3 regions of the Kitasatospora sp. NPDC001540 genome follow, and region 2 is predicted to be linked to each of the others. Evidence: riboswitches for the same ligand, from Rfam matches in the RefSeq annotation. Region 2 holds a riboswitch; each other region holds the start of a gene.
What was found. A riboswitch is a leader RNA that binds a small molecule or an ion and turns the genes downstream of it on or off. The one in region 2 is predicted to bind cyclic di-AMP.
Positions count from the first base shown of each region.

Region 1: linked by a shared signal. The riboswitch ahead of ACFY00_RS27450 (transglycosylase family protein) and the one ahead of ACFY00_RS35020 (peptidoglycan DD-metalloendopeptidase family protein) in region 2 are both predicted to bind cyclic di-AMP.
Region 3: linked by a shared signal. The riboswitch ahead of ACFY00_RS01470 (NlpC/P60 family protein) and the one ahead of ACFY00_RS35020 (peptidoglycan DD-metalloendopeptidase family protein) in region 2 are both predicted to bind cyclic di-AMP.

Region 1 is NZ_JBIAVO010000028.1:762-10,312, forward strand. It holds gene ACFY00_RS27445 (MFS transporter) at 1-1,308, opposite strand, end outside; cyclic di-AMP (ydaO/yuaA leader) riboswitch at 1,763-1,926, shown strand; gene ACFY00_RS27450 (transglycosylase family protein) at 1,930-3,186, shown strand; gene ACFY00_RS27455 (CapA family protein) at 3,224-4,396, opposite strand; gene ACFY00_RS27460 (diiron oxygenase) at 4,538-5,437, opposite strand; gene ACFY00_RS27465 (pseudouridine synthase) at 5,583-6,530, opposite strand; gene ACFY00_RS27470 (IS110 family transposase) at 7,054-8,292, shown strand; gene ACFY00_RS27475 (Imm21 family immunity protein) at 8,383-8,979, shown strand; gene ACFY00_RS27480 (SpoIIE family protein phosphatase) at 9,142-9,551, shown strand, end outside.
Region 2 is NZ_JBIAVO010000049.1:43,664-53,214, reverse strand. It holds gene ACFY00_RS35040 (ATP-dependent Clp protease proteolytic subunit) at 4-633, opposite strand; gene tig (trigger factor) at 880-2,280, opposite strand; tRNA gene ACFY00_RS35030 (tRNA-Pro) at 2,492-2,565, opposite strand; tRNA gene ACFY00_RS35025 (tRNA-Gly) at 2,717-2,790, shown strand; gene ACFY00_RS35020 (peptidoglycan DD-metalloendopeptidase family protein) at 2,934-3,953, opposite strand; cyclic di-AMP (ydaO/yuaA leader) riboswitch at 3,959-4,078, opposite strand; gene ACFY00_RS35015 (hypothetical protein) at 4,481-4,675, opposite strand; gene ACFY00_RS35010 (PP2C family protein-serine/threonine phosphatase) at 5,085-6,296, opposite strand; gene ACFY00_RS35005 (GNAT family N-acetyltransferase) at 6,457-6,885, shown strand; gene ACFY00_RS35000 (ribose-5-phosphate isomerase) at 6,931-7,416, opposite strand; gene ACFY00_RS34995 (biotin transporter BioY) at 7,488-8,084, opposite strand; gene ACFY00_RS34990 (amino acid permease) at 8,362-9,551, shown strand, end outside.
Region 3 is NZ_JBIAVO010000001.1:320,829-330,379, forward strand. It holds gene ACFY00_RS01455 (hypothetical protein) at 1-180, shown strand, start outside; gene ACFY00_RS01460 (NYN domain-containing protein) at 362-1,747, shown strand; gene ACFY00_RS01465 (NlpC/P60 family protein) at 1,945-2,982, shown strand; cyclic di-AMP (ydaO/yuaA leader) riboswitch at 3,347-3,500, shown strand; gene ACFY00_RS01470 (NlpC/P60 family protein) at 3,511-4,581, shown strand; gene ACFY00_RS01475 (NlpC/P60 family protein) at 4,790-5,851, shown strand; gene ACFY00_RS01480 (hypothetical protein) at 6,073-7,146, shown strand; gene ACFY00_RS01485 (carbohydrate kinase family protein) at 7,176-8,081, opposite strand; gene ACFY00_RS01490 (glycosyltransferase 87 family protein) at 8,153-9,535, opposite strand.

The sequences.
Region 1 (9,551 bases), on a different contig from region 2:
AGCGGGATCGGGCTGCCCGGAGGCCGCGTCGGCCCCGGTCGGCAGGCTCCCGGGCAGGCGGCGGATCGCGGGGATGGCCAGCAGGGCGAGCGAGGCCGGGACGGCGAGGACGGTCATCCCGAACAGCGTCGGACGCACGCCGAGACCGTCGGAGAGCGGACCGGCCAGCACCAGCCCGAGCGGCATCAGGGCGACGGAGATCAGGTGGTCGTAGGAGCTGACCCGGGAGAGCACCCGCTCCGGTATGTGCACCTGGAGCGAGGTCTCCCACAGCACGAAGCACAGGGACACCCCCACCCCCGTGACCGCCTCCAGCACGGCGATCGCCCAGACCGGCGCGCCGGACCCGATGATCAGCGCCTGGCAGGAGGCGACCGCCAGCGCCACGGCCGCGACCGCCATCGGGCGGGCCGGTTTCAGGCGGTAGGCGCACACGTCTCCCACGATCGAGCCGAGGCCGAACGCGATGACCACCACGGTCCACGCACCGGCCCCGCCCCATTCGCGCTCCGCCAGCACCGGCCCGAGCACGAACACCGAGGGCAGCACCACCACGTGGTAGACCGCCAGCGCCAGCATCCCCGCCCAGACCCACGTCCGGCTGCGCACCTGCTGCCAGCCGACCCGGAGCTCGGCCAGGAACCCGAGCCGCGCACCTCGCTCCGCCCCGCCACCGGCGCCGTCCACCACGTCGGCCGCCGGGCCACTGACCGCCGGGCCGCCGACCGCGCCCAGCCGAGCCAACACGGCCGCACTGACCGCGAAACTCGCGGCGTCCATCGCCAGTGCCCCGCCCGGGCCGACCGCGGCGATCAGCAGGCCGGCCAGCGCGGGCCCGACCACCAGGCTGCTCGACTGCACGAACCCGCGCAGTGCGTTCGCCTCGCGCAGTCGGTCGGCGGGGACGAGCAGGGGCAGCAGCCCGGTGGAGGCGGGCAGGAAGAAGGCGTCGGCGACACCGAACAGCGCCATCAGCAACGCCAGCACCCCGACCCGGGCGGTACCGGTGAACAGCAGCACCGCGACGGCCGCCTGCACGGCGCACCGCACCAGGTCGGAGGCCAGCATGATCCGCTGTCTCGGCAGTCTGTCCGCCCAGACTCCCCCGGCCAGCGTGAACACCAGCAGCGGGAGCAGCCCGGCGGCCGTGACCAGCCCGACGTCGGCCGCCGAGCCCCCGATCGACAGCACCGCGAAGGGCAGCGCCACGAACGACACCCGGTCGCCCAGGACCGACAGCGCCTGGCCGACGAACAGCCGGGCGAACTGGCGCTCGACACGGAGCACTTCAGGAATCACGACACCCACGGGACCTCCTCGACGAACCCGGCGACTCGGCTGACGCAGCGAGCAGGGCGATCGTAGGAAGGCCCCCGGCCCCCTGTCGCGTGATTTATCCGCAACGCCACCAATGCCCCTTTTCCGTCGAACTCCCGTCAGCAGAAGGGGACTTGACTCCGACCTCCCACCTCACGGCCGAACCCGGGCGCGGGCCTTCCCTCTTGCCCTCCCTCCCAATCCCACCGATCGGCCAGACTTCTCCAGCCGATCCGCCGACCCCTCCCTCCGTCTGACGGACGTCCACCTCCGCCCGAAGCGCCGTCAACAGGTCGCCCACGCACCAGGCGGCAACCGGCGTGACGAGGACGTGATCCTGGCGCGACGCGCTTGTGATTGCCACGTTCGAGTGAATAGGCTCCTCCCAGCCCGCACCGCCGGGCCCCGCGCGCGAATACGCCGAACCCCGTCCGCCGCGCTGTCGGGTCGACCACCACCACCCTTGGACGGGGGCGGGGGAACCACGATTGTTGCCGTTCCCCACGGCTAGGGGTGAAGCCGTCCGCGCCGGGTGACCGGGGCGTGGCGGCCGGGCCTCCTCCCGGTCCGAACCCGACAGCTCACCTCGCAGGCGTGCGGAGAGGATCCTGCATGCTCTTCACGGGTTCGGGACGTCACCGCCGGCAGGGCCCGGCGGAGAAGGCCGCCGAGCGCGCGATCGCGGCGGCCGGCGTGGCCGGCGTCGGCATCGCCCTGCCGCTGCTCGCCGCGACCGGCGCACACGCCGCTCCCAGCGCGGTCTGGGACCGGGTCGCCGACTGCGAGAGCGGAGGGAACTGGGCCTCCAACCCGGGCAACGGCCTCTACGGCGGCCTGCAGATCAACGCCCAGCGCTGGACCGACTACGGCGGCACCCAGTACGCCCCGCTGCCGAACGGGGCCACCCGCAGCCAGCAGATCGCCGTGGCCGAGCGCATCCTGGCCACCGAGGGCCCCTCGCCCTGGTCCGCCTGCGCGGACGACGCGGGCCTGAACACCGCCACCGCACCGGGCGTCGTCGACGACAACGACTCCGCGGACGAGACGGGTTCGCTGCGCGGCGCCCGCGGCGTCGCAGCGGTCAACGCCGCCCCGGACGGCAGCACCGTCCCGGCCGGGAACGCCGCACCGGTCTTCTCCGGCCTGCCCGGCTACGACCCGGTCTCCCACGTGTACTGGTACGAGAAGAACGGTGCCTGGTTCTGGACCAGCCACCAGAGCCTGTACGAGCGCTACATGCAGCTGGCCCACCCCCACCCCCAGCCGCAGCCGAGCACCCCCGCCCCGGACGCCCAGGCCACGCCGACCCTCCCGCCGACCGCCCCCGGCGTCCCGCTGCTGCCCGCCGACCCGAGCGCCACGCCCAGCCCGAGCACCCCCGCCGACGGCGGCAACGCCAATGGCAGCGGCGACGGCACCTCGAACGGGAACAACGGGAACGGCAACGGAGACGGGAGCAACCCCGGAAACGGGAACGGGAACGGAAGCGGTCTGATCCCCACCCTCCCGGTCATCCCCTCCCCCAGTCCGTCGGCCGACCCCGGCACCGGCACCGGCACCACCCCCGAGGCCACCCCCAGCGGCACCACGGCGCCCCCCACCGCGGGCGCGTCCACCGCTCCGGCGACCTCGGCGGCCTCGGCAGCCCCCGCGACCCCGACCCCGGCCGCCCCAGCAGCCCCGGCACCGGCCGCAACCGCCGCCCCGTCCGCGCAGGCGTACACCGTCAACCCCGGTGACACGCTGGCCGCGATCGCCCGCGAGCACGCCGTGGGCGGCGGCTGGTCCGAGCTCTACAAGTCGAACCAGCAGGTGGTCGGCGAGAACCCGGACCTGATCCGCCCCGGTCAGGTGCTGGACCTGGGCTGACCCCCGCTCCGCCGGTGCGCGCCCGGCTGAGCCGCCGTCACTTCGGGACGGCGGCCAGCCCGGTGCAGCCGCGCAGGCCGTCGCGGCGCTGCTGGGCGGCCTTCGCGGCGCTGCCGGTCTGCGGGACGGGCACGCCGCGGCCGTCGATGTGGGCGGGGGTGAAGTCCTCGCCGGTGACGCGGCCGTCCGCGGTGACGGTGAGCGTGGTGACGCCGGTCTCGTCGGAGGCGGTGTAGTTCGAGGTGCCGTACCAGAGGAAGTTGCCGAAGCCGTACGACACGTAGGTCTTCCCGAGCATGCCCGCGCCGAGCATGGTGTGGGCGTGGGTGCCGACCACGGCGGTCGCTCCGGCGTCGGCGAGCTCCTTGGCGAGGCCGGTCTGCGCGCGGGTCGGGCAGGCCACGCCCTCGTCGCCCCAGTGCAGGTAGACCAGGACCACGGGCGCCTGCGCCTTCGCCGCGGCGACGGCGCGCAGCAGCGCGTTCTCGTCGAGGGCGGAGGCGATGCCGGGCTTGTGGGCGCCGGCCCGCCACTTCTGGTTGGTGATCTCGTTGACCTGGCTGGCCGCCAGGACGGCGACCTTCACGCCGCGCACGGTGGTGACGTACGGGGCGTACGCCTCCTCGGCGTCCTTGCCGATGCCGATCACCGGTATCGGGGAGGCGGCCTTGGCGGCGAGGGTGTCGGCAAGGCCGTCGGGGCCGAAGTCGACGGCGTGGTTGTTGGCCTGGGAGACCACGTCGACGCCCGCGTCCTTGAGCGCGTCGAGCGCCTTGGGCGTCGTGCGGAAGGTGTAGGTCTTGGGCTCGGCCTTGCCCCGGCCGGTGATCGCGGTCTCCAGGTTGAGCACCGCGAGGTCGGCGGCGGACAGCGTGCCGGAGATCGGGCCGAGGGCGGTGTCGGCCTTGGCGGCGCCGAGCCGGGAGGCGGTGCGCCCCTCGAAGTGGACGTCTCCGGCGAACGCCACCGTGATGCTGCCGCCCGTACCGGTGCCCGCCGGAGCGCCGCCCTCCGACGCCCCGGGGGCCGGTCCGGTGGGCGCGGCGGTCGCGGCGCCCGTGGGTTCGGGTGTGCCGGAGGCCGGGGCGGCGGTGGCCGCGCCGCTGGCGGCCCGGTCCGCGGAGGGCTCCGGTCCGCCGCATCCGGCGACGGTGCTGAGCAGCAGGACGGTGGCGGCGGCAGCGGCTGTGCCGGCCGTGGCGCGGTGCATGAACGGACCCCCCGGTGGTTCGGTGACGACGCACTTTATCCGCGTCGTTCGAACACCGGAAGCCCACACCGACACCGAATGATCACGATCCGGGAACCGGACCGGACGGCTCCGCCCCCGCGGCACCCCGGGGGCGCCCGCTCAGGCCACCACTCCGGCGGCGCGCAGCAGCCAGCGGTTGGTCCGGCCGACCAGCCCGGCCCGGTCGAGCACGGAGACGACCTTCTGCGCCATCTCGACCTTGGTGGCCCGCCAGCGCGGGTTGGCGCGGGCCGCGGCCTTGCCGACCTTGGGGTCGATGCCGACGGCGGCGTAGAGCCGGGGGTGGATCAGCGCGGTGGTGGCGTAGTAGACGATCAGTCCGATGAACAGCTGCTCGTACCGGCGACGTACCGGGCCGAGGCGCTTGCGGACGAGCTCCTCGCGGGCGTAACTGATGTGCCGGGCCTCCTCGATGACGTGGATCCGGGAGACCTGGCGGGTGAGCGGCTGGAGGGTCTCGTCGTTCATCACCTCGCGCTGGAAGGCGTCCAGGATCTCCTCGACGTACATGGTGCCGCCGAAGGTCTGGCTGTGGGTGGAGATCGCCTTGAACAGCCGGCCGAGGTTGTGGGCGACGAACCCGGCGCCGTACGCGGGGACGCCCATCTTGGCGATCATGCGGGCGAACATGATCGAGTGCCGGCACTCGTCGGCGATCTCGGTGAGCGCGTACTGGACGTGGTTGCTGGTCGGGTCCCGGTCGAAGGCGTGGCGCAGCAGCATCTGCATGAGGATCTCCTCGAACCAGATGCCGACGCTGGCGATGGAGGCGACCTCGTGCTTGGAGAGTTCGATCCGCTGCTCCTCGCTCATCCGCTCCCAGAGGTCGGTGCCGTAGAGGGAGAGGTGGCGGGGCGGGCAGTAGTAGGCGCCGGGGACGGGGTCGGCGTCCCAGTCGACGTCCGTGAGGGGGTTGAACGAGAGCTTCGCGGAGGAGGCGAGCAGGCGTTCGGCGGTGCGCTCCCGGTCGGGGGCGGTGCGGGCAGGGTGGGGCGACATGCCGGCTCCTTCGCGGTGGGGGCGGAGAGGGTGGAGTGGTGGCCCTGCCGTGAAGGTAGAAGTTATTAGACTTTCCGTCAATACAGCACGCGCGAAGCGGCCCCGACCGGCGCCTGACGGTCCGCCTGCCCCGTGCTCCCCGGCCCTACCAGCCCGCCGGGTCCTGCCAGGCCGCCAGCACCCGGCCGCTGGTGAAGCGCCGCCGCCGTCCGTCCACCGGGTCGGTGAACTCCAGCGAGCGCGCCAGCAGTTGCAGCGGGCGCCGGTAGTCCTCGGGGTCGCCCTCGCCCAGCACCTCGGGGTAGAGCGGGTCGCCCAGGATCGGCAGGCCCAGCCCGTTCATGTGCACCCGCAGCTGGTGGGTGCGCCCGGTGCGCGGGGCGAGGCGGTAGCGGCCCAGGCCGTCGCGGGCCTCGGCCAGTTCGATCCGGCTCTCCGCGTTGGGCTCGCCGGACTCCTCGTACGCGTCGAGCCGGCCGCGGTCCTTGCGGATCCGGCTGCGCACCACGGCGGGCAGCCGGGCCGCCGCGCCCTCCTCGTACCGGGCGATCGCCTCGTACTCCTTGACGGCCTCGCGGCGCTCGAACAGGCCCTGGTAGGCGCCGCGGAGCGCGGGGTCGGCGACGAACAGCACCACGCCCGCGGTGAGCCGGTCCAGGCGGTGGGCGGGGCTGAGCCGGGGCAGGCCGAGGTCGCGGCGCAGCCGGGCGAGGGCGGTCTCGGTGGCGTGGCTGCCGCGCGGGGTGGTGGCGAGGAAGTGCGGCTTGTCGGCGACCACGATGCGCTCGTCGCGGTGCAGGACCTCGACCGGGAAGGGCACCACGGGCTCGGGCGGTCCGGGTTCGCGGTGGAACCAGACGTGGCCGCCGGGCTCGTAGGGCGCGTCGGCGGCGACCGGGCCGTCGGCGGCGACGAACTCGCCGGCCGCGAGCATCGCGGCGATCCGCCCGTCCCCGGCGGCGGCGCCGTAGCGCTCCTCCAGGTAGGCGCGCACCGTCGGCCAGGCGCCCTCCAGCGGCAGTCTGACGTGTACGGGGTCGATGCCGTCGCGTTGCGGCAGCGGGCTGACGGGGGCGGGTTTCCTACGCACCACCGCGCGCCACCGGGGGGTTCGTCCGACGGGTGTCCATCCGGTCCACCCTAATTCCTTCTTAGCGGATGGCGGGAACCCGGGGTTGCCACCAGTCCGCTCGAACGTTGGGGCGTGATGCCTGGGTCCACCCGGACCGTTGAGGTCTCCCGCTAGAGCGGCACACGGCCCCGGCGCTCGTTGCAGTGGTGGTCGTGTGGACATCGGATGGACGCCTAGATAGCACCTGGCTTCGCGGCCTTGCCCCAGAGCGGCGGTGTCCGGCGTCTGCGTGACCACCACCGTCAACACCTCGTACTTGATCACTCGTTGGTGTTGGTGGTGCGAGCCCGCCGCACGGTGACCTCTCGATCTACCCGAGCTGCTCAAGCGCTCGCAACAGACCGAGGCCCGCGCGGCGCGCTGGTGCCACGAACGGCTAGTGAGGTGGCGGACCGACCAGACGGTCGAGTCCTGGAATTAGGTCGCTGCGTGGCCCCGCATGCGCTCGTAACCAGCGCAGACACCGCGTCCCGGGGAGTTAGAGTTGATCTATTGCGGCATTGACTGGGCTGAGAAAACGCACGACGTCGCCCTGGTCGACGACACTGGCCAGTTGCTGGCCAAACGGCACATCACCGACGACTTGGCCGGCTACGAGATCCTCCTGGGCCTGCTTGCCGAGTACGGCGACACCAAAGAGTGCCCGATCCCGGTTGCGATCGAGACGTCTCGCGGCCTGCTGGTCGCTGTCCTTCGGACTGGCCGACGGCAGGTGTTCGCGATCAACCCGATGGCTGCCGCCCGCTATCGCGACCGGCACGCCGTCTCCCGCAAGAAATCTGATCCCGGTGACGCCCTTGTACTGGCGAACATCCTGCGCACTGACATGCACGCCCACCGGCCCCTGCCCAACGACAGTGACCTGGCCCGCGCGATCGCCGTTCTCGCCCGGGCCCAGCAGGACGCAGTCTGGAACCGGCAGCAGATGGCGAACCAGCTACGCTCGCTGCTGCGGGAGTACTACCCCGCTGCCCTGGACGCCTTCGCCAAGTGGGACAACGGCCTGTGCCGCCCGGAGGCCCGCGAGTTGCTCAGGCTCGCTCCCACCCCGACCCAGGCCGCCCGCCTGACCCGCCCCCAGATCACTGCGGCCCTCAAGCGGGTCGGCCGCAAACGCGGTATCGAGGCGGAAACGGAACGGCTACGCGAGGTGTTCCGCGCCGACTGGGCCCACCAAGCCGCTCCGGTCGAAGAGGCGCTCGGCCAGCAGATGCTCGCCCTCCTCGGCCAGCTCACGGCCGCCTGCACGGCGGCCGACGATCTCGCCCATGCGGTGGAGGATGCCTTCCCTCAACACCCGGACGCCGAGATCATCCTCAGCTTCCCAGGCCTGGGCACCCAGCTCGGCGCCCGGGTTCTCGCCGAGATCGGCGACGACCGCGCACGCTTCGCCGACGCCCGCGGTCTCAAGGCATACGCTGGCGCGTCCCCCATCACCCGGGCCTCTGGCAAGAAGTCCAGCATCACCCGCAGATGGGTGAAGAACGACCGACTCAACCACGCCGGCTACCTATGGGCCTTCTCCGCGATTACCGCCTCACCCGGCGCCAAAGCCCACTACCGCCACCGCCGGGACGACGCCGGTGACTGGCACGCGGCCGCCCAGCGAAACCTGTTCAACCGCATGCTCGGCCAGCTCTACCACTGCCTCAAAAACCGCAAGTTGTTCGACGAGCTCATCGCCTTCCCTACCGCGCAGGAGCCCGCTGCGGCAGCGGCGTAGACGATTGGGTGAACCGACACCCCACCTCGCCCTGAGGAGTGAACGACCCCCGCCTCCCTGTCTGTCACAGGCCAGCGGCACACTGCGGGCATGAGCGATACCCCGAACCCTGCCCGTCTGAGACTCGAACTGACCTGGGTCGGGTCTATGGGCGGCCCACTGATCGTCGTCCCGGTGTCCGCACTGCACAATTGGGGTGGCTGCACCGAGGACGGCATGATCCTCGGCAACACCGACCAGCAGGACGACTACGATCGGGCCTGCGCGGTCGCGGACTACGCCGGGGTGATCAGCCTGCGCGGAACCGACTCCGCGACCGCTCTCGTGCTGGGCGATACGCCCGACAGCACCTGCTACCTGCCCGAACACCGGGCCTTCATGCGATGGCTCGCGGCCGACTCCGATACCGAGCTGCTGGCAGCCGCCGAGATCGTACTGAGCGACCCGGCGACGCAGTGGGAGGAGTGCGGCGTCTGGGAGACCGACGGCCCCGCAGTCCTCATGGACTCGGCCGAGGCTGGCAAGGACCTCGGAGTGCCCTACCCGAACGGCAGAGGATTGCCGGACGAAGCCCCGGTCCCCGTCCCTGCAGGGCGCTGGAGAGTCCGCGCGTTCCACCAGCGGGCCAGCGAGGGCGCCTGGGTCGGTGTGGTTCAGCTCCATCCAGAAGCCGAACCCACTCGTTAGCAACCGTGCCTTGGGCATTCGAACAGCGAGTTCCACCCGCGCCCAGTCTTGACTCCTTGGCGCCGTGAGGTGTCTAGCGGCAGGTCACCCGTCTGGGCGCGGGCGGCCCGCCGTGCGACGATGGCAGGGCGGTGACCACCCTCCGGAACGGCAGGTGGCCAGATGGACACCGACAGACAGCGCACAGCACCCCGGACCCGCACCACCTCCCCGCTCGCGGCAGGTGGCGCGTCGGTACCGGACGGTCTGCTCGCGATCCCGGTGGCCACGGCGCTGATCGCGGCGGACGGCCGGATCCTGCACTGGAGCCCGGACGCGGAGGCCCTGCTCGGCTTCCCGACGGACCTGGCGGTGGGCACGCGCGCGGCGGACATCCTGGTCGGCCCGGAGCGGCGCCCGGAGGCGCTGGAGCTGTTCGCCCGGATCCTGAGCGGCCGCCCCTGGGCCGGGGTCTACCCGGTGCGGCACCGGGACGGGCACCTGGTGCAGCTCGACTTCCGGACGTACCCGGTGCTGGACCGCAGCGGCTCGCCGATGGTGCTGGCGGTGGCGTCCGACGTCAGCGAGGTGCA
Region 2 (9,551 bases):
CGGTCAGCCGGCCAGGCCGGCGCCGGTGCCGCCGCCGCCCGGGACGTCCGCGGCGCTGTGCATGATCTCGTCGATCAGGCCGTACGCCTTGGCCTCCTCCGGGGTGAACCAGCGGTCGCGGTCGGAGTCCGCGGTGATCTGGTCGAAGGACTGGCCGCTGTGGAAGGCGATGAGCTCCGACATCCGCTTCTTGGTGCGCAGCAGCTGCTCGGCCTGGATCCGGATGTCGGTGGCGGAGCCGCCGAGGCCAGCGGAGGGCTGGTGCATCAGGATGTTGGCGTTCGGCAGCGAGAAGCGCTTGCCCTTGGCGCCCGCGGTCAGCAGGAACTGGCCCATCGACGCCGCCATGCCCATCGCGATGGTCACCACGTCGTTCTTGATGTACTGCATGGTGTCGTAGATCGCCATGCCGGCCGAGATGGATCCACCCGGGGAGTTGATGTAGAGGTAGATGTCCTTGTCCGGGTCCGCCGCGAGCAGCAGCAGCTGGGCGGTGATCTTGTTGGCGATGTCGTCGTCGACCTGCTGGCCGAGGAAGATGATGCGCTCGTTGAGCAGCCGGTTGTAGACCTGGTCGCCCAGGCCGCCACCCACGTCGCCGCCGGCGGCGTGCGGTGCCATCAGGCCAGGCATCTGCATCTGCGGGAACGTCACTTAGCCACCTGCTCAGTCGATCTGTGTGTGTCGCTGTTCAACGACCCTAACGCGCAGGCCCCGTCGCTGAATCCCCCACGCAGAACTGTTCGCTGTGAGCGCAGGGTGAGCGGCACGGGCGCGCACCGCCGGTGCCGGGACAAGCCGAACGGGCCCGGACACCGTGCGGTGTCCGGGCCCGTTCCCGGAGTCGGTGGCCCGCCGGTGGACCGGCGGTCATGAGGCTCAGGCCTCGGCGGACTCCTCGGAGGTCTCCTCCGCGGCGGCCTCGGTGGACTCGGCGGCCTCGGTGGTCTCCTCCTCGTCGTCCTCGAAGGAGACGGTCTCGCCGTTGGTGTCGGTGACCTTGGCGGCCTCGACCACCAGGGCCAGCGCCTTGCCGCGGGCGACCTCGCCGACCAGGAGCTGCACCTGGCCGCCCTGGACGACCTGCTGGGCGAACTGGTCCGGGGTCAGGCCGGAGCCGGCGGCGCGACGGATGAGGTGCTCGGTGAGCTCCTCCTGGTTGACGCCCAGCTCCTCGTTCTTGACGATCTGGTCCAGCACGAACTGGGTCTTGATGCCCTTCTTCGCCTGCTCCTCGGTCTCCTTCTCGTAGTCCTCGCGGGACTTGTCCTGGGAGGCGAGGTAGGTGTCGAGGGTCAGGCCCATCGGCTCCAGCTGGTGGTGCTCCAGGTTGTGCTTGCGGGTGCCGATCTCGTCCGCGAGCAGCTTCGCCGGGTACTCCATCTCGACGCGCGCGAGCAGCTCGTCGAGGACCTTCTCCTGGGCCTGGGTGGCCTGGTCGAACTCCTTCATGCGCTCCAGGCGCTTGACGGAATCGGCGCGGAGCTCCTCCAGGGTGTCGAACTCGCTCGCCAGCTGCGCGAACTCGTCGTCCAGCTCGGGGAGTTCCTTCTCCTGGACGGTGGTCACGGTGACGGTGACCTCGGAGTCCTTGCCGACCTGGGTGCCGCCCTTGAGGGTGGTGGTGAAGGTCTTGGACTCGCCGGCCGACAGGCCGATGACGGCCTCGTCGATGCCGTCCAGCAGGCGGCCGGAGCCGATCTCGTAGCTCACGCCGGTGGCGGTGCCGTCCTCCGGCACCTCACCGTCGACCTTGGCCTCCAGGTCGATCACGACGATGTCGCCCTCGGCGGCGGCGCGCTCGACGTCCTTGACGGAGGCGAAGCGCTCGCGCAGCTGCTCCAGGGACTTCTCGACGTCCTCGTCGCTGACCTCGATCGGGTCGACCACGACCTCGATCTCGGAGAACTCGGGCAGGGTGACCTCGGGGCGCACGTCGACCTCGGCGGTGAACTTGAGGTCCCCGCCGTCGGCCAGGTTCTCGACACCCTCGATCTCGGTGATGTCGGGCTGGCCCAGAACGTCGATCTGGCCCTCGTCGACGGCCTGCGTGTAGAAGCGCGGAAGCGCGTCGTTGACGGCCTCCTCCAGCACCGCGCCACGACCGAAGCGCTGGTCGATCACCTTGTTCGGGATCTTGCCCTTGCGGAAGCCCGGAACGGTGACCTGCTGGTTGATCTTCTTGTACGCCGCGTCGAGGCTGGGCTTGAGCTCCTCGAAGGGCACCTCGACGGTGAGTCGAACCCGAGTGGGGTTCAGAGTCTCGACGGCGCTCTTCACGGTTGGGTCTCCTAGGGGGCTTGCGGTCAGGGCGATAGGCGGTTGGGGCTGCATTGCTGTCCGTACTACCGCCAGCGATCCATCCTACCGGTACCACGAAAGCGACTGTGCCCGGCACCTGGGTGGACGGAGGACGGGGAGCGACTGCCGCTCCGGCCCCGCCGCAACGACAACAGGGCCCCGCCCGCTGACGAGACCCTGCCGCACACGGTCGGGGTGACCGGATTCGAACCGACGGCCTTCCGCTCCCAAAGCGGACGCGCTACCAACCTGCGCCACACCCCGTGCTGCCGAGCAGAAGAGTACACGTCGACCCGCCCCCGGCCGGGGCGATATCGGCGAGCGACAACGGCGGAAGGAGTGTGCAATCCACCGACCCGACCAGGTACGCTGGGCCCGTCCGCACCGCCCGCAGGGTGGCGGCGGACGTTGCGTTGCGGGTGTAGCTCAATGGTAGAGCCCCAGTCTTCCAAACTGGTCACGCGAGTTCGATTCTCGTCACCCGCTCCACGAGAAGGCCCCGACCGCAGTGCGGTCGGGGCCTTCGCCGTTCCCGGGCCGCGGGCGCGGCTCCCCCGCCGTTCCCCGCGCGTCCCCGGAAAGCCCGAAGGCCCCGCGCAGCGGATCGCGGGGCCTTCGGGTGGTGCCGGGGGTCAGACGTTGACGCCGTGGGCCGCCAGGTAGGCGACGGGGTCGATGTCGGAGCCGTAGTCCGGGGTGGTGCGGATCTCGAAGTGCAGGTGCGGGCCGGTCACGTTGCCGGTGGCACCGGAGAGGCCGATCTGCTGGCCGGCGGTCACGGACTGGCCGGCCGAGACGGAGATCGAGGACAGGTGCGCGTACTGGGCGTACTTGCCGTCGGCGAGCTTGATGACGACCTGGTTGCCGTAGGCGCCGCCGTTGCCGGCCGAGACCACGGTGCCGTTGGCGACGGCCTTGAGGCTGGTGCCGGTGGCGACCGGGAAGTCGATGCCGGTGTGGTAGCCGCTGGACCAGTTGGAGCCGGCCACCTTGTAACCGGTGGTGACGCTGCCCGGCGCGGGGGCGACGTAGCCGGAGGAGGAGCTCGCGGCGGAGCTGCTGCCCGAGGTGGTGGCGGTGGTGGCGGTCGACGACTTCGCGGCGGACGAGGACGAGGAGGACGACGAGGTGGTCGACTTCTGCGTCTGCGTCTGGGCCTGCGTCCGGGTCTTCGCGGTGGTGGTGCCGCTCGACTTGGTCGAGGTCTTCGGGGCCGCGGTGGTGGCCGCGGCGTCCGAGGAGGACGGGGTCGTCGCGGCGGCCACGCCGTTGACGGTCAGCTGCTGGCCCGGGTAGATCAGGTTCGGGTTGCCGCCGATGACCGAGCGGTTGTCCTGGTAGAGCTTCTCCCAGCCGCCGTCCACGTTCTTCGCGGTGGCGATCTTGGAGAGGGTGTCGCCGGACGCGACCTTGTAGGTCTGCGCGGCGGCCGGGGCGGCCTGCCCGGCGGTGGTGGCGGTGGTGTCGGCGACCGGGGTGGCGTCGACCGAGACGTTGGCCCACTGGCGGCCGCCGTCCTGGTGGTCGGCGGTGCCGTGCGCGGAGGCGGCGCTGACCGGGAGGCCGACCGCGGCGCCGACGACTCCGGCGGCGATGGCGATGCGGGCGACGGTGGCCAGGCGCGGCTTGCGGTGCTTGCCCTGAGCGGACATGAAGCTGTTCCTCTCCGACGCCTACGAGGTGAGCTGTCGGGTTCGGGCGAGAGTTGCCCGGCCGCGTTCTCCGCGGCTTCACCCCGAGCCGGTCCCGTGCGTTCCGGATCCGGCGTACTACCTGTGGTTCCCCCGCTCCTGCCGTGGCGTGGTGTCTGGTCGGCACCGGACGGCGGCAGGACTAGGCGTTCCGCTCGGTGGCCCACCCGGCCGATGTCCGGGTTGCGGAGGAAGCAAAACCCACGGCTCGCGGAGCTGGCAAGCGCCGAAAGGCCCCGTCCCCGGGATCGGGAGGGGGCTGACGGTCCGCCAGGTCACGCTGTGCCGCCACCGGGCTGCGCAGTGCGTACGGGATCATGACGGTGCGCCCACGAACGGCGTACGGTGGGCGACTTCGGCCACCGTGCGCGCCCGGGCGCTGACCTGGCGTGACGGTTCGGGTGACCCTGGTCACCCGCGTATGGGACTTCCGGTCGGCCGGAGGGGGACTTCCGTCCTCCGGAGGGCGTTCTCCGGGGTCGGGCCGGTCAGCCCGCGATGCCGGAGATGGCCTTGGAGACGGACTCCAGGAACTGGCTGATCGGGGCGGCCATGTTCGACTGGTTGAGCATGAAGCCGAACAGGGCCGCGATGACGGCGTGGCCGGGCTTCAGTTGCTTGTTGCGGATGAAGATCGCAACGATGATGCCGAACAGGACCAGGGCGGAGACGGAGAAGGCCACCGGACTCACTTCCTCGATTCGTGGCGGGGATTCGGGTCGGAACCGGCGACGGCTCCGGGCGGAAACCGGCCCGTGCCCCCCGTGTCCCCACCACTCCATCCGGACTCAGTGTGGTCGCTCGTGCGGAGTGCGTAAAGGACTTGCCCCGTCCCCCGGGGCCCCAACCCGCGCGGCAGGGCTGATTTTCGCCGACCGTGACGATAGCGGACGGGTTCTGACGGCCCGTCGGCGGGAGGCGGTCCGCCGCGGTGGCGGCGGCAAAGCGGCAGGCAGACCGGTTACCCGGCCACGGGCCGGGTATGCCAGGGGAATTGGCCGAAGATCAACGTCCGGGTTTGACACTCCGTGGGCACCTCGTGCACACCGTTCCTCCGCGCCGGGCTGTGCGGTCGGCGGCGGTCGACGGGGGTCAGCGGCGCCAGACCAGCAGCACGGCGCGGTCGTCGTTGACGTGCTTGGCCACGCTGTCGATCAGCCGGACCGCGGCCCCGGAGCGCCCGGCCACCGGGGTGGTGGCGACCAGCCGGTCGGCCTCGCCCATCAGCCGGTCCATGCCCTCGCCCAGGTCCCGGCCGGGGATCTCCACCATGCCGTCGGTGCACAGCATCAGCACGTCGCCGGGGCCCAACGTACCGCGCACGCCTTCGAACTTGGCGCCGTCGTAGACGCCGAGCAGCGGGCCCTCGGCCTCCTTGACCTCCCAGTACCCGGCCCCGGCGAGCCGGTGCATGCCGGGCAGGTGCCCGGCGGAGAGGAGTTCGTACTCGCCGGTGTCCAGGTCGAGGACGAGGTGGACGGCGGTGGCGAAGCCCTCGGCCCAGTCCTGGCGCAGCAGGTAGCCGTTGGCGGCGGGGAGGAAGTCGTGGGCGGGCAGCGAGCCGAGCAGTCCGCCGAAGGCGCCGGAGAGCAGCAGGGCGCGGCTGCCCGCGTCCATGCCCTTGCCGGAGACGTCGGCGAGGACGACCTCCAGCACCCGGCCGCCGGGGCCGGTGCGGGCGGCGACCATGAAGTCGCCGGAGAAGGACTGACCACCGGCCGGGCGCAGCGCGGTGTCGGTGTGCCAGCCGTCGGGCAGCCGCGGGACGCGGCCCTGCACCCGGATCCGCTCGCGCAGGTCGAACAGCATGGTGGAGCCGCCGCGCCAGGGGACGCCGATCCGGCGGCGGAACTGGGCGACCAGCAGCCCGGCGACGCCGACCGCGCCGACCACCAGGGCGGCGCCGGGGGTGACGCCGTGGGTGTACGCCTCGGGGCGCTGGCTGGCCACCCGCTCCCCGGTGTGCACCACGGACTCGGTGACCAGGCCGCCCGCCGCGACGGCGTACAGCAGCACCAGGGTGCCGGGGCGCAGCAGCAGCGCGCCCGCCAGGATCGGCAGGACCAGGGCGGTGGGCGGGGCCCAGTCGGGGACGAGGACGTTGAGCAGCACCAGCAGCGGGACGGCCAGGGCGAGCGCGGCGAAGGCCCACCAGTCGGCGCCGTCGCCGCGGAAGTAGTCGACGCCGGTGCGGCGCAGCCTGCGCCGGGCCCGGTACAGCGCCGCGCGCAGCCGGGCCGTCACGGGTTCGCGGGACGGTCGGCCGTCCCGGCCCGTCGCACTGGGACGCGCGCTGCCGGCCATGGGGACCGACCTTATCCACCGCCGGTGCCCGCGTCGACGGGGTGGGTGGCACCGGGTGCAGCGGGAGTGCCACGCCCGGCGGGTTTCGGCCGCCCGGGCCCGGACGGCGGCGTCCGGTTATTCGCTCGTCGGGGCCGGAGACGGCTGGTAGGGGGGGTTCGTGGCGATTCGACACCCCGAGTTGACCGTACGTCCGCTGCGCGCCGAGGAGTGGGAGACCTGGCACCGGAACGTGGAGGTGGCCTTCGGCGGTGACGAGGAGGCGCCCGGGGCCCGGGAGTTGTGGCGGCGGCTGATCGACGCGGAGCGCACGCTGGTGGCCTGCGCGGACGGGCGGGTCGTGGGCGGGACGACGTCGTTCGACTTCCGGCTGGTGGCGCCGCGCGGCCCGGCCTCCTGCGTGCGGACCGACGGAGCGGCCGAACTGGCGCTGGACGTGCGCGAGTTGGGCTCGGTGTACCTGGGCGGCGGTTCGCCGGCGGCGCTGGCCGCGGCGGGCCTGGCGCGGGAGCTGCGGCCGGGGGCGCTGGAGCCGGCCTCGGCGGCGTTCCGCTCGGGTCTCGAGCCCTGGCGGCCGCACGGCATCTGAGGGACGGCTGCGCGGGGGACGCCCGGGCGGGCGTCCCCCGTCGGCTCAGCCCTGCGGGTGGTGGGCCGGAATCGGCGGGAGCTCGCCGGTGGTCTCGTAGTCGGAGAGCATCTCGATCCGGCGGGTGTGCCGCGGCTCGCCGCTGTACGGGGTGTTGAGGAAGATCTCGACGAACTTGGTGGACTCCTCGACGGAGTGCATCCGGCCGCCGATCGAGATCACGTTGGCGTTGTTGTGCTCGCGGCCGAGGGCGGCGGTCTGCTCGCTCCAGGCGAGGGCGGCCCGGACGCCCTTGACCTTGTTGGCGGCGATCGCCTCGCCGTTGCCGGAGCCGCCGATCACCACGCCCAGCGACTCGGGGTCGGCGGCGGTGCGCTCGGCCGCCCGGAGGCAGAACGGCGGGTAGTCGTCCTCGGCGTCGTAGACGTGCGGGCCGCAGTCGACCGGTTCGTGACCGGCCCCCTTCAGCCACTCGACGAGGTGGTTCTTCAGTTCGTATCCGGCGTGGTCGGAGCCCAGGTAGACGCGCATGCCCACGAGTGTGACATGCCGCCGGGTCCGCTCCCCGACGGGGGCGCGGACCCGGCGGCGGTGACGCTGCGTCAGCGGCGGCCGAGCAGCTTCCAGGTGAGCGGCAGGGCGCCCATCGCGAGCACCATCTTGAGCACGTCGCCGACCAGGTACGGGTACAGGCCGAGGTGGGCGGCCTTCGCCAGCGGGACGTCCAGGGCGAAGGCCAGGTAGGGGACGCCGACGGCGTAGATGGCCAGGCTGCCCAGCGCCATCGCGCCCGCGGTGCGCAGCGGGCTGCGGTCGGCGCCGCGGCGGGCCAGCGCGCCGGTCAGCGCGGCGGCGACCACGAAGCCGATCACGTAGCCGAGGGTGGCCAGGCCGGCGCCCGAGGTGCCCTGGGCGAACCAGGGCAGGCCCGCCATGCCCGCCGCCAGGTAGAGGCCGAGGGCGGCGGCGCCGCGGCGGGCGCCGAGCGCGGTGCCGACCAGCAGCGCGGCGAAGGTCTGCCCGGTGACCGGCACCGGCGAGCCGGGGACGGGCACCGAGAGCTGGGCGGCCAGGCCGGTCAGCGCGGCGCCGCCGGTCACCAGCGCCAGGTCGCGGGCGCGGGCACCGAGCCGGGTGGAGGCCTGCGGCAGCAGGTCGGCGAGGACGGCGGTGGACGGTGTCGGCGCGGCGATGGCCATGGCTGCTCCCTGGGCTCCGGTGCGGGTGATCACCTGCGAACCTACGCGCTGTCAGGTGCTTCGCGCCGCGTCGGCCGTGACAAAAGCCGACCGCTCCGGCTTGTCGGATCCGGCCTGTGACCGGGCCCTCACCCTCGCTCCACGCGTCCGAACGGTCACCCTGTGTCAGTCTTCCGTCCGGATGGCGGTACCGCCTGGGATGTCCACATCCCTTGTCGAATAGTGGACAGACCCCCGTGAACACGGCCAACTCCGTCGAACAGTCTGGAATCGTCGCATGACCCGCACCCCCACTCCCGAGACCGCCCCCGCCCGGGAGCCGGCCGCCGAGGACGCGGGCCTGTCCCACGGGCTCAAGCAGCGCCACCTGTCGATGATCGCGCTCGGCGGCGTGATCGGCGCCGGGCTGTTCGTCGGCTCGGGCGCCGGGATCGCCGCGGCCGGGCCGGCCGTGGTGCTGGCCTTCGCCGCCTCCGGGCTGCTGGTGATGCTGGTGATGCGGATGCTCGGCGAGATGTCCGCGGCCCGTCCCGCCTCCGGCTCCTTCTCGGTGCACGCCGAGCGGGAGATCGCCCCGTGGGCCGGGTTCACCGTCGGCTGGCTGTTCTGGGTGCTGCTGTGCGTGGGCGTCGCGGTGGAGGCGATCGGCGCGGCGGGCATCGTCTCCGGCTGGCTGCCCGGCGTGCCGTCCTGGGCCTGGGTCGCGGTCTTCATGGCCTTCTTCTGCCTGACCAACCTGGCCGCCGTCCGCAACTTCGGCGAGTTCGAGTTCTGGTTCGCCGCGGTCAAGGTGCTGGCCATCAGCGCCTTCCTGGTGATCGGCGTGCTGGCGATCTGCGGCCTGCTGCCCGACGCCCCGGCCCCGGGGCTGAGCAACCTGACCGGCCACGGCGGCTTCCTCCCGAACGGGGCCGGCGGCCTGATCACCGGTCTGCTCGCCTCGGTCTTCGCGTACGGCGGCCTGGAGACCGTCACCATCGCCGCCGCCGAGTCGGCGGACCCGCGGCGCAGCGTGGCGGTCGCGGTGCGCACCGCGATGTGGCGGATCGCGCTGTTCTACGTCGGCTCGATGGCGGTGATCGTCACCCTCGTCCCGTGGGACGACCCGGCGGTGGTCAAGCCCGGCCCGTACGTCGCCGTGCTGGACACGCTGGGCATCCCGGGCGCCGCGCAGCTGATGAACGTGGTGGTGCTGATCGCGCTGCTGTCCGCGATGAACGCCAACATCTACGGCGCCTCGCGGATGGCGCACTCGCTGATCGCCCGCGGCCACGGCCCGGCCGGGCTGTCCCGGATCTCCGGCGGGGTGCCGCGGCGCGCGGTGCTGGCCTCCTGCGGGTTCGGGTTCCTGGCGGTGCTGCTCTCCTACTGGTGGCCGGAGACGGTGTTCTCCTGGCTGCTGAACATGGTCGGGGCCGCGGTCCTGGTGGTCTGGGCGTTCATCTGCGTGGCCCAGTTGCGGATGCG
Region 3 (9,551 bases), on a different contig from region 2:
CGGGTGACCGACTTCCTGCACTTCGACCTCTCGGGCGAGTCCAAGGTCGAGGAGACCCAGGTGCTGTCCGAGACCATCGAGTCGGTGCGCTGCCGCTGGTGCAACGCCGTCGACCAGGTCGAGCTGGTGGCCCGTCCGGGCGCCGAGGAGCCCGCGGAGGGCGACGCCCCGCAGGGCTGAGGCCGTACCCGACCGCCCCGCGCCCCCGTCCGCCCCGGACGGGGGCGCGGGGCGGACTCGTCGGCGGGGTGCTGTCGGTGCGGCACGGTAGACGGGACAATTGCAGCAGCGGCGGACCCCAGCGCCCCGCCCGGCACCCGCCGGGAGGGCCCCGCCCGGACCAGGATCGGAGCCGAGGACAGTGGCGGAGGCAGCGAACGCGCCCGCGGGCACGGACGGGACCGCGCCCGCCCCGGCCCCGGACGTGCCGGGCGATCCGGAGACGACCGGCCGCCCCCTGCCCGAGGGCGTGCGCCGACGGGTGGTCGGCATCGCCTCGGACGCGCTCGGCGGCATCGCGCCGGGCGAACTGCCCGCCTCGCTGCGCCCGTACGCCAAGTTCACCCCCGCCCGGCGGGCCAAGTACGCGGCGACCGCGCTGGCCGCCGCGCTGGAGTCCGACCCGGCGTTCCGGGTCCGGATAGCCGAGCGGCTGCGGCTGGGCCAGCCCGACCTGGTGCAGGCGCTGGAGGCGGGCACCGTCCCGGCCGCCGCCGACCCGATGGACGTCGCGGCCGCCGCCTACCTGGTCCGCCCGTCCGGCTGGGCCCGGCTGGTGGAGGAGGCGGGGGAGGCGGCCGAGCGGGTCGACGCCGAGGGGGCCGCCGCCGAGGCCGCCCGGCTCGCCGAGAGGCTCCAGGAGGAGTTGGCGGAGGCCCGGGCCGCGGCCCGCGGCGAGCTGGAGCGGCACCGGGCCGAGGCCGAGGGCGTCCGCAAGGAGGCGGAGTCGCTGCGCAAGAAGGTCCGCTCGCTGGAGGCGGACACCCGGCGGGCGCAGGCCGAGAGCCGCCGTCTGCTCGGGGAGCTGGAGGCGGCCCGGGCCACCGCGGCCGCCGAGCGCAGCGCCGCCGAGAGCGAGGCCCGGCGGCTGCGGCACCGGGTCGCCGAACTGGAGGCCGCGGTGGAGAGCGGGCGGCGCACCGCCCGCGAGGGCCGCAGCGTGGAGGACATGCGGCTGCGCCTGCTGCTGGACACCGTGCTGCAGTCGGCCCAGGGCCTGCAGCGGGAGCTGGCGCTGCCGGTGACGGCGCTGCGCCCGGCCGACCTGGTGGAGGCGGTGGAGCCCGGTTCGGCCTCGCCGCACGACGTGGCCCGGCGCGGCCTGGCCGAGGACGACCCGGCGCTGCTGGACCAGCTGCTGGCCCTCCCGCAGGTGCACCTGGTGGTGGACGGCTACAACGTCACCAAGACCGGCTACCCCCAACTGCCGCTGGAGCAGCAGCGGATGAGGCTGCTGGGCGGCCTGGCGATGCTGGCCCAGCGCACCCAGGCCGAGGTGACCTGCGTGTTCGACGGCCAGGACCTGGACGTGCCGGTGATCATGGCCCCGCCGCGCGGCGTGCGGGTGCGGTTCAGCCGCACCGGGGAGACCGCGGACGAGCTGATCCGCCGCCTGGTGCGGGCCGAGCCGCAGGGGCGGCCGGTGGTGGTGGTCTCCGCGGACCGGGAGGTCGCGGACGGGGTGCGCAAGGCGGGTGCCCGGCCGGTGGCCTCGGTGCTGCTGCTCAACCGGCTGGCGCGCAGCTGAGCGGGTGGCTGGGGCGAGGTCAGGGGGCCGCCCGGCGGCCGGAGTGTGACGGTCCGGTGAAGGGGGTCGTGCGGGGCGGGCCGGAAGCCCCTCGGGAGTGGACGCGGGGGTGGGGACTTCACTAGGGTCTGGCGTCAAACCTATATTCCGGACTGTCACTCGTTGGGGTGAGTCCAGCAGGAAGAAGGAGCACCCCCTTGGCCTCCCACCGCCGTCCCAAGCAGCCGAGCCGTGCGCGGATCTCCGTGTTCACCGCCGCCGCCGCGACCGCGGTCGCCCTGACGGCCCAGGCCAGCGCGCACGCCGCCCCGGCCCAGCCGAACAAGGACGAGGTCAAGGCGCAGGTCGACAAGCTGCTGGAGGAGCAGGAGCAGGCGGCCGAGAAGTACAACGGCGCCAAGGAGCGGGCCGACCAGCTGCGCAAGCAGGCCGCCGACCTGCAGGACCAGGTGGCCCGCGGCCAGGAGCAGTTGACCGAACTGGCCTCCGGGCTCTCGGTGGTGGCCGCCGACCAGTACCGGCAGGGCGGCGTCGACCCGTCGATGCAGCTGATGCTCTCCTCCGACCCGGACCAGTACCTCACCAAGGCGTCCTCCTTCGACCAGGCCGCCAGCACCCAGGCCGAGACGCTGAAGTCGCTCAAGGACCAGCAGCGCCGCCTGGACCAGCAGAAGCAGGAGGCCGCCCAGGTCCTCAGCGAGCTGGACAGCCAGACCCAGGCGCTCAACGACGCCAAGAACGACGTGAACAGCAAGCTCGCCGAGGCGCAGAAGCTGCTGGCCAAGCTGAGCGCCGCCGACCGGGCCGCGATCCTGCAGGGCAGCGGCGGCAGCGCCTCGCGCAGCGCCTCCCGGGTCGACCCGAGCACCCTGCCGCAGGCCAGCGGCTACGCGGCGACCGCCGTGGCGGCCGCGCTCGGCAAGCAGGGCTCGCCGTACGTCTGGGGCGCCACCGGGGCCAGCACCTTCGACTGCTCGGGCCTGATGGTGTGGGCGTACAAGCAGGCGGGCGTCTCGCTGCCGCGCACCTCGCAGTCGCAGGGCAGCTACGGCGTGAACGTGGGCACCGACTGGCACAACGCGCAGCCGGGCGACCTGGTCGTCTACTACAGCGACCGGCACCACGTGGGCATGTACATCGGCAACGGCCTGGTGGTGCACGCGCCGCGCACCGGTGACGTGGTGAAGACGATGAAGGTCGACACCCTGCCGATCTCCACCATCCGCCGGGTCTGACCGCCCGGCGAACCGGACAAACGCCCCGCAGGGCGACAACTGACGCCTCGTGACACGCCCGGCCGGGTCGAGATCTCCCTGTGATCTGCGACACGTCCGGGCGTGGTGTTTCTCGACCACATGGTGAGAATTACTACGCTCCGTGTAATGGATTGATCACGTTCGGTCAGATTTGCCGGGGTATTTGATTCAGAATCAGATTTTTTTCCGACAAGGATTTGAACGGATCACGGATCGGTTACTAGGGTCTTGCCTCGACCACCGCAGAGTCGATCGCCCAAGGGGGGCGGCGGCGGAGGTCGCCGCCGAGTCCGTGACGCAGCGGGCAGACCGTCAACACCGGGTCTGCTGACGGGATACCCCCGCGGGGGTGCTGTCGAACGGAGCCGGGGAACCACGTTCCCCCGGGGTGAATCGGCGCCAGGTCGACCGCCGTGCGCGGTCGGTGAGGCGCCGTAGGGCCTTTCTTCCGGCCCGAACCCGTCAGCTCACCCGGTAGGCGGTGTGAGGAAGAAGGAGTCCGCCTTCGTGGCGTCCCATCGCCGTCCCAAGCCCGTCGGCCGTGCCCGGGTCTCGATTCTCACTGCCACCGCCGCCGCTGCCGTGGCGCTGTCCGCCCAGGGCGGGGCGCACGCCGACCCCGCGCCGACCAAGGACCAGGTCAAGCAGCAGGTCGACCAGCTCAACGAAGAGGCCGAGGTCAAGACGGAGGCGCTCAACGCCTCCGTCGAGAAGCAGCAGGAGCTGCAGAAGCAGGTCGGCCAACTGCAGGACCAGCTCGCCCGGCAGCAGGAGCAGGTGACCACCGCCCAGGAGGGCCTGGCGGGCATCGCCGCCGAGCAGTACCGCACCGGCAACATGCCGCAGACCATGCAGCTGATGCTCTCCAGCAGCCCGGACGCCTTCCTCGGCCAGGCCGGCACCATGAACGCGGTCGGCTCCACCCAGGCCGACCTGCTGAAGACCTTCAAGAACGAGCAGGCCAAGCTCGACGCCCAGCGCAAGGAGGCGGAGGCCAAGCTCGCCGAGCTGGACGCCACCACCAAGTCCCTGCAGGCGGACAAGGAGGAGGTCAAGGCGAAGCTGGCCAAGGCGCAGGACCTGCTCAACACGCTGACCCAGCAGGAGCGCGAGCAGCTCGCCGCCGCCGAGGCCAAGGCCGCCGCGGACGCCAAGGCGCAGGCCGACGCCGCGCAGCGGGCCTCCCGCGACACCGTCCGGGTGGAGCTGAACGCCCCGGCGTCCTCCAGCTTCTCGGGCAACGCGGTCGGCGCGGCGGTCTCCAAGCTGGGCAGCTGGTACGCGTACGGCGCGGCCGGGCCCAGCACCTTCGACTGCTCCGGCCTGATGCAGTGGGCCTACAAGCAGGCCGGGGTCTCCATCCCGCGCACCTCGCAGGCGCAGGCCGGGGCGGGCACCAGCCTGGGCACCAACATCGCCAACGCCCGGCCGGGCGACCTGATCATCTACTACGGCGACCAGCACCACGTCGGCATGTACGTCGGCAACGGGCAGATCATCCACGCCCCGCACACCGGCGCGCAGGTCCGCTACGAGTCGGCGACGGCCATGCCGATCAACCGGATCGTCCGGATCTGACGGCCCGTCCGAGCCCGCGGCCCGGTACCCCGCACGGGGTGCCGGGCCGCTCTCGTCTGATTGTCCGATTCGCGGTCAAATATTCGGTGCTGTCGGGGTTTGGACTGGATCGTTCTGACTCGCTAACCTCTGCCCCCGGGCCCCCGCGAGGACGGCCGTCCGACCGCGGACGGCGGCGGAGGCCGGCCGCAGAACGGAGCCGTCGCACGTGTCCGTGCACCGCCGCACCCCACTGCCCGGCGTCCAGCGCCTCGCCCGGGCCCTGGCGCTCACCGCCGCGGCCACCAGCGCGCTCGGACTGACCGTGGGCGGGGCCGCCGCCGCCCCGCTCGCCCCGGCCGACCCGCCGAACCGCAGCGAGGTCAAGCAGCAGGTCGACCAGCTCTACGAGGAGGCCGAGCGGGCCTCGGAGAAGTACAACGCCGCCCAGGAGCAGCAGAGGCGGCTGCTGGCCGAGGCCGGCTCCCTGCAGGACCAGGTCGCCGCCGGGCAGGAGGAGATCAACCGGATGCGCGGCGACCTGGCCGCCGTCGCCGCCGCCCAGTACCGCAGCCAGGGCCTGGACCCCACCGTCCGCCTGATGTTCGACCAGGACCCGGCCGGGTACCTGACCGGCGCCCGCTCGCTCGAACAGGCCACCGCCCGGCAGGCCGACAGCCTGCGCGAGCTCGCCGAGCGGCAGCGGCGGCTCGACGAGCGGCGGCACGAGGCCGGGGCCAAGCTCGCCGAGCTGGAACAGGTCCGACAGGAGTTGGCCGCCGCCAAGGAGGACGTCCGCGAGCGGCTGGCCGGGGCCCAGCGGCTGCTGAACGGCCTCGCCCCCGCCGAGCGGGCCAGGATGGCCGCCGACGACGCCCGGGAGGCCAGGCAGCGCGCCGCCCGCGGCGCTGACCGGATCGACCTGGGCAACCAGCCGCCCTCCTCCGACCGCGCCGCCGTCGCGCTGGCCGCCGCCATCTCCAAGATCGGCTCCCCCTACGTCTACGGATCCACCGGCCCCGGCACCTTCGACTGCTCCGGTCTGATGTACTGGTCGTGGCGGCAGGCCGGAGTGACCCTGCCGCGGACCTCGCAGGCGCAGGCTTCGGCCGGCCGGCGGGTGAGCCTCGCCGACGCCCGGCCCGGAGACCTGGTGATCTTCTACAGCGACAGGCACCACGTCGGCATGTACGCCGGCGGGGGCGTCGTCGTGCACGCGCCCTACCCCGGCGCCCGGGTCCGGTACGAGAGCGTCAGCGCGATGCCGGTCAACACGGTGGTGCGGGTCTGAGCCTCGTCGACGAACCCCTGGTCACCGACCTGCCGCCGGCCGCCGGGCCGCCGCCGCGGGCCGGTGCCCCGCTGTCCCGGCGCGCCGCCCTGCTGCTGGCCGCCGCCGGGGCCGCCCAGCTGTCGCCGCCCCGGGCCGCGCCCGCCCGGCCGGCCCCCGCCGCCGCGCCCGCGCCCGGCGGCGGCCCGGCGCTCCCCGGGCTGCGGGAGACCGTCGAGCAGTTGCTGGACCGGCGCGGCCGGGCCGTCGCCGCGCGGGACACCGCCGGGCTGCTGGCCGTCGCCGCGGCGGGCTCCGAGGAGGCCGACCGCGACCTGCTGACCCGCACCGCCGGGCTGCGCCTCACCGCGTACGCGCTGCGGCTGACCGGCTTCGTCGAGCCGCCCGCCGACGCGGAGCGGTTCACCGTCGGCGCCGAGCTCGGCTACCGGCTGAGCGGCGTGGACGACTACCCGGCGCTGCTGGAGCGGCAGGTCGAGCTGGTGCGCGAGCCGGCCGGGTGGCGGGTGGCCCGGGAGACACCGACCGGAGCGGCCGCGCCCTGGGACCTGGGCACCGTCCAGGCGGTGGAGGGCAGGCACGGCCTGGTGCTCGGTCTCGGCGACGGCGCGGAGCTGACCGCGCTGGCCGAACTCGCCGACCGCGCGATGCCCGCGGTGGAGGCGGTCTGGGGCCCGTCGGGGGCCCGACTGGTGCTCGAACTGCCGCTCACCGAGCAGCAGTTCGCCCGCCGGATGGACGTCTCCGCGGACGCCTACCAGGGCATAGCCGCGGTCACCCTGGCGGTCGGCGGCGCCCCCGTGCACACCCCCGCCGACCGGATCGTGGTCAACCCCGACGCCTACCGGCAGCTCAGCGAACTCGGCCGCCGGGTGGTCGTCACCCACGAGGCCACCCACGTCGCCACCCGGGCCGACACCAAGCCCTGGACGCCGCTGTGGCTCTCCGAGGGCGTCGCCGACTACACCGGCTACCTGGGCGCCGGGCGCACCGCCCGGCAGATCGCCCCCGAGCTCACCAAGGACGTCCGGGCCGGGCGGGTGCCCGCCGCGCTGCCCGCCGACGACGCGTTCACGGCCGGGGCGGCGGACATCGCCCAGGCCTACGAGCAGGCCTGGATGGCCTGCGACCTGATCGCCCGCCGCTACGGGCAGGACCGGCTGGTGGCGCTCTACCGCACCGTCGGGGCCTTCGGCGAGGGCGGGCTGGAGCGTGCGATGAGAGCCCAACTCGGGACCGGCGTGGCGGAGTTCACCAGGGCCTGGATCACCGAGGTGGCCGGGCTCCGGGACTGACCGGGACCGGCCGGGACCGGCCGGGGTGCTCAGGAGGCGCCGAGCGCCCGCTCCAGGCCCGCGGCGTCCAGGAAGGCGGTGTGGGTGCCCGCGACGGTGCAGGTGTGCGCCCCGGCGACCGCCCCGGCCCGCATGCACTCCTCCACCGGGCGGCCCGCCAGCCGCCGGTGCAGGAACCCGGCGACGAAGGCGTCGCCCGCGCCGTTGCTGTCCACCACCGGCGCGCCCGGGTCGACGGTCGGGAAGTGCCGGGGCGCCTCGTCCTCGCGGGTCAGCAGGAAGGCGCCGTCCGCGCCCGCGGTGGCCACCACCAGCTCGGCCCGGCCCCGCGCCAGCACCGCGCGCATCGCCGCCTCCGGGCGGTTCGCCAGGCCCGCGGCGGAGAGGAAGACCACGTCCGAGCGGAGGGCGTAGTGCAGGTGGTGCGCGTTGACGCCGTCCCAGGCGTGCAGGTCGGTGGAGCTGGTGCGGCCCAGGCGCTCGATGTCCGGGTACATGTCCCGGTTGACGCCGGTGATCGACAGGTGGACGTGCGCCGAGCGCTCCAGCAGCGGCAGCCAGAACTCGCGCGGCAGCCGGGCGTCGGCCGGGTGGCGGCCGTCGTAGAAGGAGAACCGCAGGCCGCCCCGGTCGACCAGGTTGACGCTGCGCGGGGTGCCCGCGGGGGCGGGCAGGTGGCTGAAGTCCAGGCCGCGGCGGGCGTACTCGGCCAGGACCAGGGCGCCCTGCGGGTCGTCGCCGAGGAAGTCGGCGAACTTGGTGCGCAGGCCGAGTGCCAGGCAGGCCAGGGCCACGCCGTTGCCGGTGTGCGCCGGGTAGTCCAGCACCGGGGGGACGTCGATCGAGTCGCGGCCGGGCGGGACCTCCAGCCGGTCCACCCGCACGATGGTGTCCACGCCGACGCCGCCGACGATCAGGATGTCGTAGTCGATCATCCGGCGATGGTGGCAGGCCGGAACCCCGCCCTGCAAGGACTTTCAGAAACTTGCAGGAAGTGCCTGCCGGATCAGGCGCGCTCCGCCGGGGTCAGGTCGTCCAGCAGGTCCTGCTCGTAGGCGATGCCCGGGCGCACCGGGTACTGCGGGGCGACCTGCTCGGCCGGTAGCACCACCGTCGTCAGCGCCTCCCGCCGCCGGGTGGAGCGCCACAGCCGGTGCGCCGAGACCACCGTGGTCGCCACCAGCAGCAGGTTGCGGGCGGTCAGCACCAGGACGCCGCCCAGCTCGCTGCGGTTCACCGCGCCGAACATGATCGGGAACTCCATGGTGGTCAGCACCGCCGTGACCAGCACCATGACCGCCACCGGACGCTGGCTGCTGCCGCGCACCGTCAGGCACACCGCCGCCAGGCCGACCACCCAGATCATGTACTGCGGGGAGATCACCCGGCTGGTCGCGGTGAAGACCAGCAGCGCGCACAGCGCCGCGTCGAGGGTGGTCGCCGAGGTCCAGCGGGCCGCCCGCAGCCGCCACACCAGCAGCCAGCCGAAGCCCGCCACCGACAGCCCCATCATCACCTTGGTGATCACCGGCACCCACGGGCCCAGGAACTCCACCGAGCCGTAGTTCATCGTCACGGTGCCGTTCCAGGCCCCCGCCAGCTTCGCGAAGTGCAGCGGCAGCGCGCCCACCGACTCGATCTCGATGCCGCGCTCCGACTGGAACTTCAGGAACTCGAACGCCCCGTTCATCCCCGCCGTCAGCAGGAAGCCCAGCGCCGCCGCGGACGCCACCGCCGAGGTCCACGCCCGCCTGGTCCGCCGACCGCGCGGCGAACCGATCAGCGCCAGCAGCGGCCACACCTTCACCATCCCGCCCAGGCCCAGCAGCACCCCGCTGAGCGCCGGGCGGCGCAGCATCACCAGCAGGCCCGCCACCGCCAGCGCCGTCACGATGATGTCGTACCGGCAGTACACCGTCGGCCCCAGCAGCGGCACGCCCACCACCCAGTACCAGCCGCCCAGGTAGCTGCGGCCCCGGCGGCTGCCCGCGCGCATCAGCAGCGCCATCGCGGCCGCGTCCACCACGCCGCAGATCACGAAGAACGAGACCAGGTACGACCAGGGCAGCAGCCCCGGCGCCAGGATCACCAGCGCCGCGCCCGGCGGGTACTGCCAGGTCACGTCGTCCAGCGGGAACGTGCCGGTGCGCAGCACCTCGTACCAGCTGTGGTAGATCACCGAGATGTCGGTGGTCACGTCGGTGTCGGCGATCCGCAGCACGCCGGCGACCATCAGGACGATCAGCGTCCGGGTCGCCACCCATCCGGCGGCCAGCGCCCAGAGCGGACGACGGCTCGGCGCGGCACCGGCGCCGACCTGGGACGACGGCTGGGGCGAGGGCACCGACGGCTCCGCGCCACCGGCCTTCTCGGCCTGGGCTGACTCCACTGCGCTCCTTCGGGTC